Regions from separate parts of the Bradyrhizobium sp. AUGA SZCCT0105 genome, predicted to be linked through region 2. Evidence: riboswitches for the same ligand, from Rfam matches in the RefSeq annotation. Region 2 holds a riboswitch; the other holds the start of a gene.
What was found. Region 2 has a riboswitch for ZMP and ZTP ahead of glyA (serine hydroxymethyltransferase). Riboswitches for the same ligand answer to the same signal wherever they lie in the genome.
Positions count from the first base shown of each region.

Region 1 (4,407 bases), on a different contig from region 2:
GCCATTCCTCAGCCTTGCGCTGTTTGGCTTCGATCTCGCCCCGCGTCTGCTTGCTGCGCTTCACGCCCATACCATCCGGCTTGCACCGTATCGACGAACTTGCCGCCCGGCAGCCCGGCCACATCAGGACGATGTCACTGACAGGCTGCAGGTCAGCGCAGGCTTGCCATGGTAGCCGCAGCAGTGCCGGGCGGCCAGATTGATCCGGGCGGAGGTTAAGTCTGCCCCTGCTCCGCCGGCCGCATGCGGATCAGTGCATCGAGAACCAGGACAAGTACGGGACGCTGCTCGTCGTTGACGAGCTCGGTCTTGAAAATCACGATGGCGTCGCGTCGCTCCGGCCTGATGGTGATTTTCTGGATCCGGGATTGGCCGGTGAGCGTGGCGCCCGGGCGGACCGGGCTCGGCAAGCGGATCTCGAAGCTCCGCCCGACGATGCCCGCCACCTTGGTCCAGATCGCCTCCACGACGAGCCGTTGATAGATCGCGATGGTATTGAAGCCGCTTGCGATCAGGCCGCCGAACGGGCCCGCCGCGGCCGCGACGGGATCGGTATGGATCGGCACCGGATCATATTTCCCGGCGAACTCCAGGATCTCGGCTTCGCCGATCGTGTAGGTGCCGAGCTGGAATGTCTGGCCTTCGGTGAGATCTTCCGCATACAGCATCGCGCGTCTCCGTCTGTCGCGCGACGATAGACCAATGCTGCGGGCTTTCCATTACCTCCGACGTCAAGAACTTCGCGCGCAGGTCTCCGGGCGCGAGGCAGCGACGCGAGCCGCACCCGCCGCCCGCGTCTTGCTGCAAGCATACCGCTGCTATTGCAGCCGGGCCGCCCTCGCCTTTGCCGCCTTCACCGTGTTCTCCATCAGGCAGGCGATTGTCATCGGGCCAACGCCGCGCGGCACCGGCGTGATCGCGCCGGCGACCTGCACCGCTTCGTCGAAGGAGACGTCGCCGCACACCGCGTAGCCGCCGTCCGGCTTCTCGACGCGCGTGGTGCCGACGTCGATGACGATGGCCTGCGGCTTGATCCAGTCGCCGCGCACAAGGCCAGCCTTCCCCACCGCGCTGACCAGGATATCGGCCTGACGGCAGATCTTGCTGATGCCGCGGGTGTGGATGTGGGTTTGCGTCACGGTCGCCTGCTCCTGCAGCAACAGCGCGGCCATCGGCTTGCCCACAATGTTGGAGCTGCCGATCACCACGGCATGAGCGCCGGTGAGATCTGGCCGGATCGACTTGATCAGCCGGAGACAGCCGAGCGGCGTGCACGGCACCAAGGCATCGTCGCCGTGAAACAGCCGGCCTGCGTTCAGCGCGTGCAAGCCGTCGACATCCTTGGCAGGATCGACCGCCGCCATCACGCGCAAGGCGTCGATGTGCGCCGGCAGCGGCAGCTGGATCAGGATGCCGTCGATATCGTCACGTGCGTTGAGCGCGTCGATCCTGGCGAGCAGATCGGCCTCGCTGGCGTCATCCGGCAGGCGTTCGACCTCGCCGCGCAGGCCAAGCCGCTCGGCCATCCTGACCTTGCTCTGTACGTAAATTTGGCTCGCCGGGTCACAGCCAACCAGCACGACCGTAAGCCCGGGCGCGCGGGGCAGCCGGTCCAGTTCGCTCGCAACCTTGTCGATGACAATTTGGGCATGTGCATGCCCATCAAGAATGTTCGCCGTCATGGCACCTCCGTTTCGAAGCGGTGCCCAGGCGCGCGGCGTTCAGTCTCTGCGCTCCCCGATGGTGGTCCATCCAAGCGCCAGTCGCGCAGATGGCGTCCTCATAGCCGCCCGGCCCGGCAAACGCAAATCACGCACGCTTGCGGCCGACCCGGCGACGAATTGCCCCTGTTTTTGCCAGTGGATCGGTGCCGGGCGGGGCCCCTCCGGGGGTAGGATTCGGGCAGAACTTGCGATAAGCCTCGGCGCTTGCCGGGCTTTTCCGATCCCCGGCGCCATCCTTCCGGTCATCACGCCACTTCGGACATTTTCACCATGAGACATATCATCCTCGCGCTGGCGCTCCTCTGCCCGGCTGCCGCGCTTGCTCAAGGCACCGCTCCAGCCACCACCCCACCCCCCGCCGCCGACAAGCCGGCGGCGGCCGCGCAGCCGATGGTCGGCGACAAGCCGCTGGTCCAGGTCGGCAAGAAATCGGCGGCCAAGAAGGGCGAGAAGGCCGCAGCACCCGGCAAGCCGCAATCGGTCGCGCAGAAGCTCCAGGCCTGCCAGGACATCGACGACGCCACCAAGGAGCGGTTGATGTGCTACGACGAGATCTTCAAGCCGCAGCCCAAGCCGAAGGCCGCCCCTGCCAAGGGCGTCGCCGAATGCCGGTTCGTCAAGGAAGAGGACGAGCGGCTGACCTGTTACAACGGCTTCGCCGACAAGATTCCGCGCCTGCCGCGCTAACCGGTTCCGGCCGCCCGGGGCGCCTTCCCGCAACCGGTTTTACCTGGCTGACATCGCGAACATGAAAATGCCGCCGCAAGCGTTTGCGGCGGCTTATCGATTGCCGGTTGCCCCGTGTCCCTGCCTACCAGGTACCGAAGCCGCCGAAGAAGCCCATGCGTGGCTGCTGTTGCGCGACACGGTAGGGCTGATACATGCCGGGCTGGGCCAGCCGCATCGGCTGCTGGGAATGGGTATGGCTACGCGCAATCTTGCGCTTCTTCAGCGCCTGCACCGGCTGCTCGGCCGGCTTCGCCTCGGCCACGACCGGCCCCTTGCGCGCGTCAGCCTTCTCCGGCGGAATGAACTGTGCGAACGTGTCACGGACGCGGGCCTGCGCCGACGCATCGCTGACAGCCGCCGGGGTCGCTGCGGCAACCGCGTTCACCTGCGACGGAACGATGGTCGGCAGGTTGGTGTCGTACACCACCCGCTCCGGCAGTTTCTGGGTCGACTTGATGCGTACCATGGTCTTGTTGTCGACGCCGGGCGACGATAGACCCTGGCTGGCGACCACAGCCTCCTGCGGTACGATGGCATTGACGGCGAAGAGCAGCGCGAGCAGCACGCCACCAACGAACAGGAAATAACGCGCCACAGGCATTTTGGTAGCTCCCCCCGCGCTACGGGCGCGGTTCAACTCGACGCGACGACATCTGTCATCGCGCAACGAATTCATCGTCTGCGCATGATCACCCGGGCAGACGCTATCCGCGCTCCCGGGTCGTTCTCTAACGGTCGGCTTATTAGTTAGTTCCTGCCTGGCCATTGCGGTTCACCCGGCAAGTCAATTCCTGGTCACTTTTTCGGGATGCAGGGTTCAGGCGCGGCTGGCGGTCGCGACCGTGCATTTCGCCTTGTTTGCGTTAACGTTTACGAACCCGATCAGCATCCGCGGGTAGGTCTTGCGGCTTTTCATGGCGATGGTGTCCGGGATCAGCCGCTTGCGTTCGGTCACGGGGCTGCCGTCGCTACGGATGAAGGTGCAGGCGATCTCGATATCCTTCACCGCGAAATCATTGGCATTGCGCAGCGTCAGGGTGACCAGCACCTTCGAACCCAGCCCGCCGCGCCGCCAGGATTGCGAGGCGATCCGCAGCCGGTCCAGCGGCGATCCTTCGGTACCCGGCCCGGACGCTTTGGCCGCCTCGGCCTGCTGCGCGGCGGTGGCCACGCCGACCGTGGCCGGCTCACCTGCCGGTGCGGCTGGCGCATCCTTTGCAGCTTGATTTGTGATTTGGCCGGGCTGCGCCCCGGTCGATGCATCCTGCACGGAAGACAACGGCCAGATATCCTGGTCTCCGGCATCGCTCGGCTCGGGGAGCATGAACCACGCCGCAATTCCGGCGACCGCGATGATCGACAGCAGCAGGCTGGCGTAGAAGCCGCCCTCACCGAGACGCCCGGCGGCAAACCTTCGAAACGACGCCAAGCCGATCCGCATCGTCGTGCCCTCACCCTCGACGCCCGATCAAGCCGCCACCCAGCAAGGAAGCCGCAGGCATCGCAGCGTGCGGCATCCGGGACGGCCGCAGGTCGAGCGGCCACGCGAGAACAATCGCTGGCGGCCGGAATGGTTTCATTCCGGGACGACAATCTTGCGGCCGGCATCACGGAGGGATGGTATCCCAAACGGCCGCTCGCTAGATTTGCGCCGCCCGAGAGCGAGTGCCGCGCACCCGAGCGGCGCGAGAACAACAAGGAGACCGCAATGCCTGTCGTCACCTGGGACCACGTCCATCTGCGCAGTCCCGATCCCGAGGCCACCGCGACCTGGCTGCGCGACATTCTGGGCGGCGAGATCATCCGCGGCCCCGGCCGCATCGACGTCCAGCTCGGCGGCGCCAAGGTGTTCATCGCGGAGGTGACGCAAGGCGACGGCGTCAACGCCCCGCCGGTGACGCCGTATCAGGGGCTCGATCATTTCGGCCTGACCGTGAAGGACATCGACGCGGTC
Region 1 covers NZ_JAFCMK010000004.1:702,389-706,795, reverse strand. The annotation lists gene JQ573_RS22905 (zinc-ribbon domain containing protein) at 1-64, opposite strand, end outside; gene JQ573_RS22900 (MaoC/PaaZ C-terminal domain-containing protein) at 216-668, opposite strand; gene JQ573_RS22895 (bifunctional 5,10-methylenetetrahydrofolate dehydrogenase/5,10-methenyltetrahydrofolate cyclohydrolase) at 819-1,682, opposite strand; ZMP/ZTP riboswitch at 1,698-1,777, opposite strand; gene JQ573_RS22890 (hypothetical protein) at 1,995-2,411, shown strand; gene JQ573_RS22885 (hypothetical protein) at 2,536-3,054, opposite strand; gene JQ573_RS22880 (hypothetical protein) at 3,271-3,777, opposite strand; gene JQ573_RS22875 (VOC family protein) at 4,162-4,407, shown strand, end outside.
Region 1: linked by a shared signal. The riboswitch ahead of JQ573_RS22895 (bifunctional 5,10-methylenetetrahydrofolate dehydrogenase/5,10-methenyltetrahydrofolate cyclohydrolase) and the one ahead of glyA (serine hydroxymethyltransferase) in region 2 are both predicted to bind ZMP and ZTP.

Region 2 (4,407 bases):
GCCGATCGCGACCCAGTTCGAGCGCGACGACATGCTGGCGATCGCGGAATATTTTTCGCAGAAGCCATGGCCGAATCTCGGCCAGCCCAGCGCGCCCAAGGACGTCGCCGCGAAGGCGCTCAGCGCCAGCGCTTCCGTCGGTTGCCCGGCCTGCCACCTCGATCGCTTCCAGGGCGACGGCACGGTGCCGCGGCTTGCCGGGATGGGACGGGATTACCTCGCGAAAACCATCGCCGATTTCCGCACCCGCGCCCGCGGCAACAATCCCGGCATGTCGGACCTTATGATAGCGACGTCGCCGGACGACCTCGCCGCGCTGGTGGACTATCTGGCGGGGTTGTAGCGGCGGGCAGGTTGACCCTCACGCGAGCGCAGGGCTGTCGCATATGCGTTTGGCGGTTGGGGTCGGGCGCGAGCGCCCGACCACGTTCTGCATATCTGCGCGTCAAAGCTCCGGTCGTACAGCCGGTCAGTTTGGTCGAGACCGGGACACCACGCCTGGAACGGGAAAAGCTCGGCACATCTCGATGCACTCCGACCTGAGACGCGCGAGGATCGCATCGTCTCCGTTCGCCTGCAGAGCCCCCGCAATGAACTCGCCGATACGGCGCATTTCGGAATCTCCCATGCCACGCGTGGTCGCTGCCGGTGTCCCAATTCGAATACCGCTTGGCCTGAGCGGCGGACGCGGATCGTCTGGAATAACTTGCTTGTTTGTGGTGATGGCGATGGCATCGAGCACGTCCTCGGCTGCTCGCCCGTCCAGTCCGACGGAAGCTACCGTATCGACGACCATCATGTGATTGTCCGTCCCGTCCGTGACCAGCTTCATCCCGCGTTCCATCAGCGCGCCGGCAAGAACCTTCGCGTTGCGCAGAACCTGTCGCGCGTAAACCTGGAAGTCCGAGGTCGCCGCCTTCTTGAGCGTCACGGCAATCCCGGCCACGACGTTCATGTGAGGTCCGCCCTGCAACCCGGGAAAGACGGAAGCATCGATCCGACCGGCATTCTCCTTCCGGCACAGGATGATCCCGCCGCGGGGGCCGCGCAGTGTCTTGTGGGATGTCGTCGTCATGATGTCGAAGCCGGCATCAAGCGGATTGCGCATGACGTTCGCGGCAACCAATCCGCCATAGTGGCTCACGTCAGCCATCGTGAGCGCGCCAACTTCGTCGGCGATATTCTTGAACGCCGCATAGTCCAGGTCGCGCGGATAGGAGCTGTAGCCGCACAACACCATCTTCGGACGTGCTTCACGCGCAATCGCGCGCAGCTCATCGAAATCGATCGCGCCGTTTGACGGGGCCGTCTTGTAGCGAACGAAGTTGAACAAACGCCCCATGTGGGACACCGGCGCGCCGTGGGTGAGATGACCGCCGTGGGACAGGTCCATGGCGAGAATCGTGTCGCCGGGCTGCAACAGGCCGAGATAGACGGCCTGATTCATCGGTGATCCGGAAAGCGGCTGAACGTTGGCGTGCTCGGCACGAAAAAGCGAGCAGGCCCGCTGGCGTGCGAGGTTCTCGATGCTGTCGGTATATTGCTGGCCGCCGTAGTATCTGCGTCCCGGATAGCCCTCGGAGTATTTGTTGGTGAAGACCGATCCGAGCAGCTCAAGCACCTCCGGGTAGGTGTAATTCTCGGACGGAATCAGTTCGACGCCGTCCTGTTGACGGCGCTCTTCCCCTATAAGGGCAGCAGCGATCTCTTGATCGTTGATGAACAGTTCGTTGTAAAATGACGGCATGCTCGGGCTCCTCAACACGCTGTTTTTCCAGCAGATTGGTTGCCCAGGCGATCGGCGTTGGAACCCTTCGCGCTTCCCCGTGGTCGATTCCACGTTAGCTCGCCAGTCGCGCGATAGGACGAATGAGCACGGAGACTCTTCGTAGAGGAGAATTTAGCCGACCTGCGGACCTTCCGCAACCAATGAGTCCATCGCGTCATGCTTCAGCGCGGCGTCAGCTCCTCGCGCAGCGCGGACAGGACGGTGAGATCGGCGGCGTGCTTGCCGGCCTTGTCGGCCAGCGCCGCGTCGGCGCCGTGAGCGAGCAGCGCTTTCGCGATCGCCGGGTGGTTGCCTTCGGCGGCGATCATCAGCGCCGTGCGTCCCCGCGCGTCGCGTTCGTCGACCCCGGCGCCCGCGTCCAGGAGATACGCGACAACCTCGAGCGCCTGCGCCTCCGGCACGGTCTCATCCGGCCCGGCTGCCCACATCAGCAGCGTGAGGTCATTGGCGTAGCGGGCGTTGATGTCGATATCGAGCGCGAGCAGTTGCTTGACGATGCCGATCTGGCCGCCGGCGGCCGCATACACGACCGGCGGCTTGCCAGTGTCATCGGCCTTGCGGCCGTCGGCGCCGCGGGCCAGCAGCATGCGCACCACCATGTCCCGGCCGGCATAGGCGGCGGCCGCGACCGCCGATGCGCCGCTGCGTCCGGTGAGATTGACGTCGGCGCCGCGGTCGATCAGGCGCTGCACGATCGCGACATGACCGCGCTCGGCGGCAAGATACAGCGCGGTCGATCCCGCGAGGTTGCGCGCATCGACCGGCGCGCCACGGGCCAGCAGCAGGTCGACCATGTCGAGATGGCCGGAACGGGCGGCGTGGCTCAGCGGCCTTGCGCCGAGCCGGTCGCGGGCATCGACCGAGGCGCCGCCATCGAGCAGCTCGGTGGCGAGATTGATGCAATCGGCATTGGCCGCCGCGAACAAGGTCAGCGAGATCTCGACCGCGCTGAACTGCGCCTTGTCGGTTTCGTATTTGCGGATCAACTCGCGGCAGCGTGCCGGGTCGGCCGCAGCAAAGCTGCTGTGAACGTGGCCCGCAACAAGCAGCACGGCGAGAGCGATGCGGCGAAACAATACGTGTCCTCCGTATGGTCTGCTGACAGGTCGGCCATTCCGATTGAGCGTCGCATGATCCTTGGATGCTGCCAAGCCGCGCGGCGTTGTGCCACTCTAGCCGGTCTGCCCGGTGCTCGCATTGGCAACGGCGCGCGCGACGTTGGCAATCACCTCGTTGCACTTCTCCATCGGAGCACTTGCCCCAGTCAGGTAGACCGTCACCACGATCGGCTTGCGGCCGGGCGGCCAGAACACGCCGATATCGTTATAGGTGCCGCGTTCGCCGGTGCCGGTCTTGTCGCCAACCCGCCAGTCGCGCGGCACGCCGGCGCGCAGCCTCGTGTCGCCGGTCTTGTTGGCGACCATCCAGTCCACGAGCTTCTGGCGCGAGGCGGCCTTCAGGACATCACCGATCACCACGCGCTGCAAGCTTTTCAGCATCGCAACCGGACTCGTGGTGTCGCGCAGATCTCCCGGCACGGCTTCATTCAGCGCCACCTCCCAGCGATCGAGCCGGCTGACATTATCGCCGATGGTGCGGAAGAAGCTTGTGAAGCCGGCAGGCCCGCCGATCTCGCGCAGCAGCAGGTTGGCGGCGGTATTGTCGCTGAGAGTGATGGCGGCCTCGCAGAGTTCGGACAGCGTCATGCTCGATCCGACGTGTTGCTTGGCCACCGGCGCGTAGGCCAAGATATCCTTGGCCTCAACCTGCACGCGCTGGTCGAGGCTGGATTCGCCGCGGTCGACCCGGTGCAGCACCGCGGCAGAAGCCAGCGCCTTGAAGGTGCTGCACATCGGGAACCGCTCGTCACCGCGCCGGCTCGCGCGCAATCCGGTCTCCATGTCGAGCGCGGCGACGCCGAGCCGGCCGCTGGTCGCGAGCTCGATGCGTGCAAACTCCTCCTGCAGCCGTTTTGCCGGTCCGCCTGGTCCCGCCGCTGCGCTCTGTCCGGCCGCTGCGCCTGACCGCGGCAAAGTGCAGGAAACTGCAAGGCCCAGCGCGCGCAATCCAAATGTCCGTCTCGTCAGCATCTCTCGTCTCCGTTGGCGGCGCGAACCTGCCGGGCGGCGTGACGGAGCACAAACAATCATTTATACAACGAGGCATGAGGAAAACTTGGTCATGACGCCGTGCGCCGGCACCTCCCGCTGAACGCGTTGCGCGCCTTCGAGGCCTCTGCGCGGCTATTGAGCTTCACCCGCGCAGGCCTGGAGCTGCGCGTGACGCAGACCGCGATCAGCCACCAGGTCAAGCAGCTCGAGGATCTCCTGGGCGCGAGCCTGTTCCGCCGCCTGCCGCGCGGGCTGGTGCTCACCGACGAGGGGCTGGCGCTGCTGCCGGTGCTGTCAGACGCGCTCGACCGGATCGGTGCGGCGATCGACCGCATCGAGGCCAAGGGCACGCGCGAGGTCGTCACCGTCGGCTGCGTCACGACGTTTGCGACCGGATGGCTGCTGCAGCGGGTCGACCGGTTCAAGCGCGCGCATCCCTATATCGACCTGCGCCTGCTCACCAACAACAACCGCGTCGACATCGCGGGCGACGGGCTCGATCTTGCG
Region 2 covers NZ_JAFCMK010000012.1:25,028-29,434, forward strand. The annotation lists gene JQ573_RS35210 (c-type cytochrome) at 1-343, shown strand, start outside; gene glyA (serine hydroxymethyltransferase) at 470-1,747, opposite strand; ZMP/ZTP riboswitch at 1,782-1,867, opposite strand; gene JQ573_RS35220 (ankyrin repeat domain-containing protein) at 1,951-2,865, opposite strand; gene bla (class A beta-lactamase) at 2,962-3,879, opposite strand; gene JQ573_RS35230 (LysR family transcriptional regulator) at 3,979-4,407, shown strand, end outside.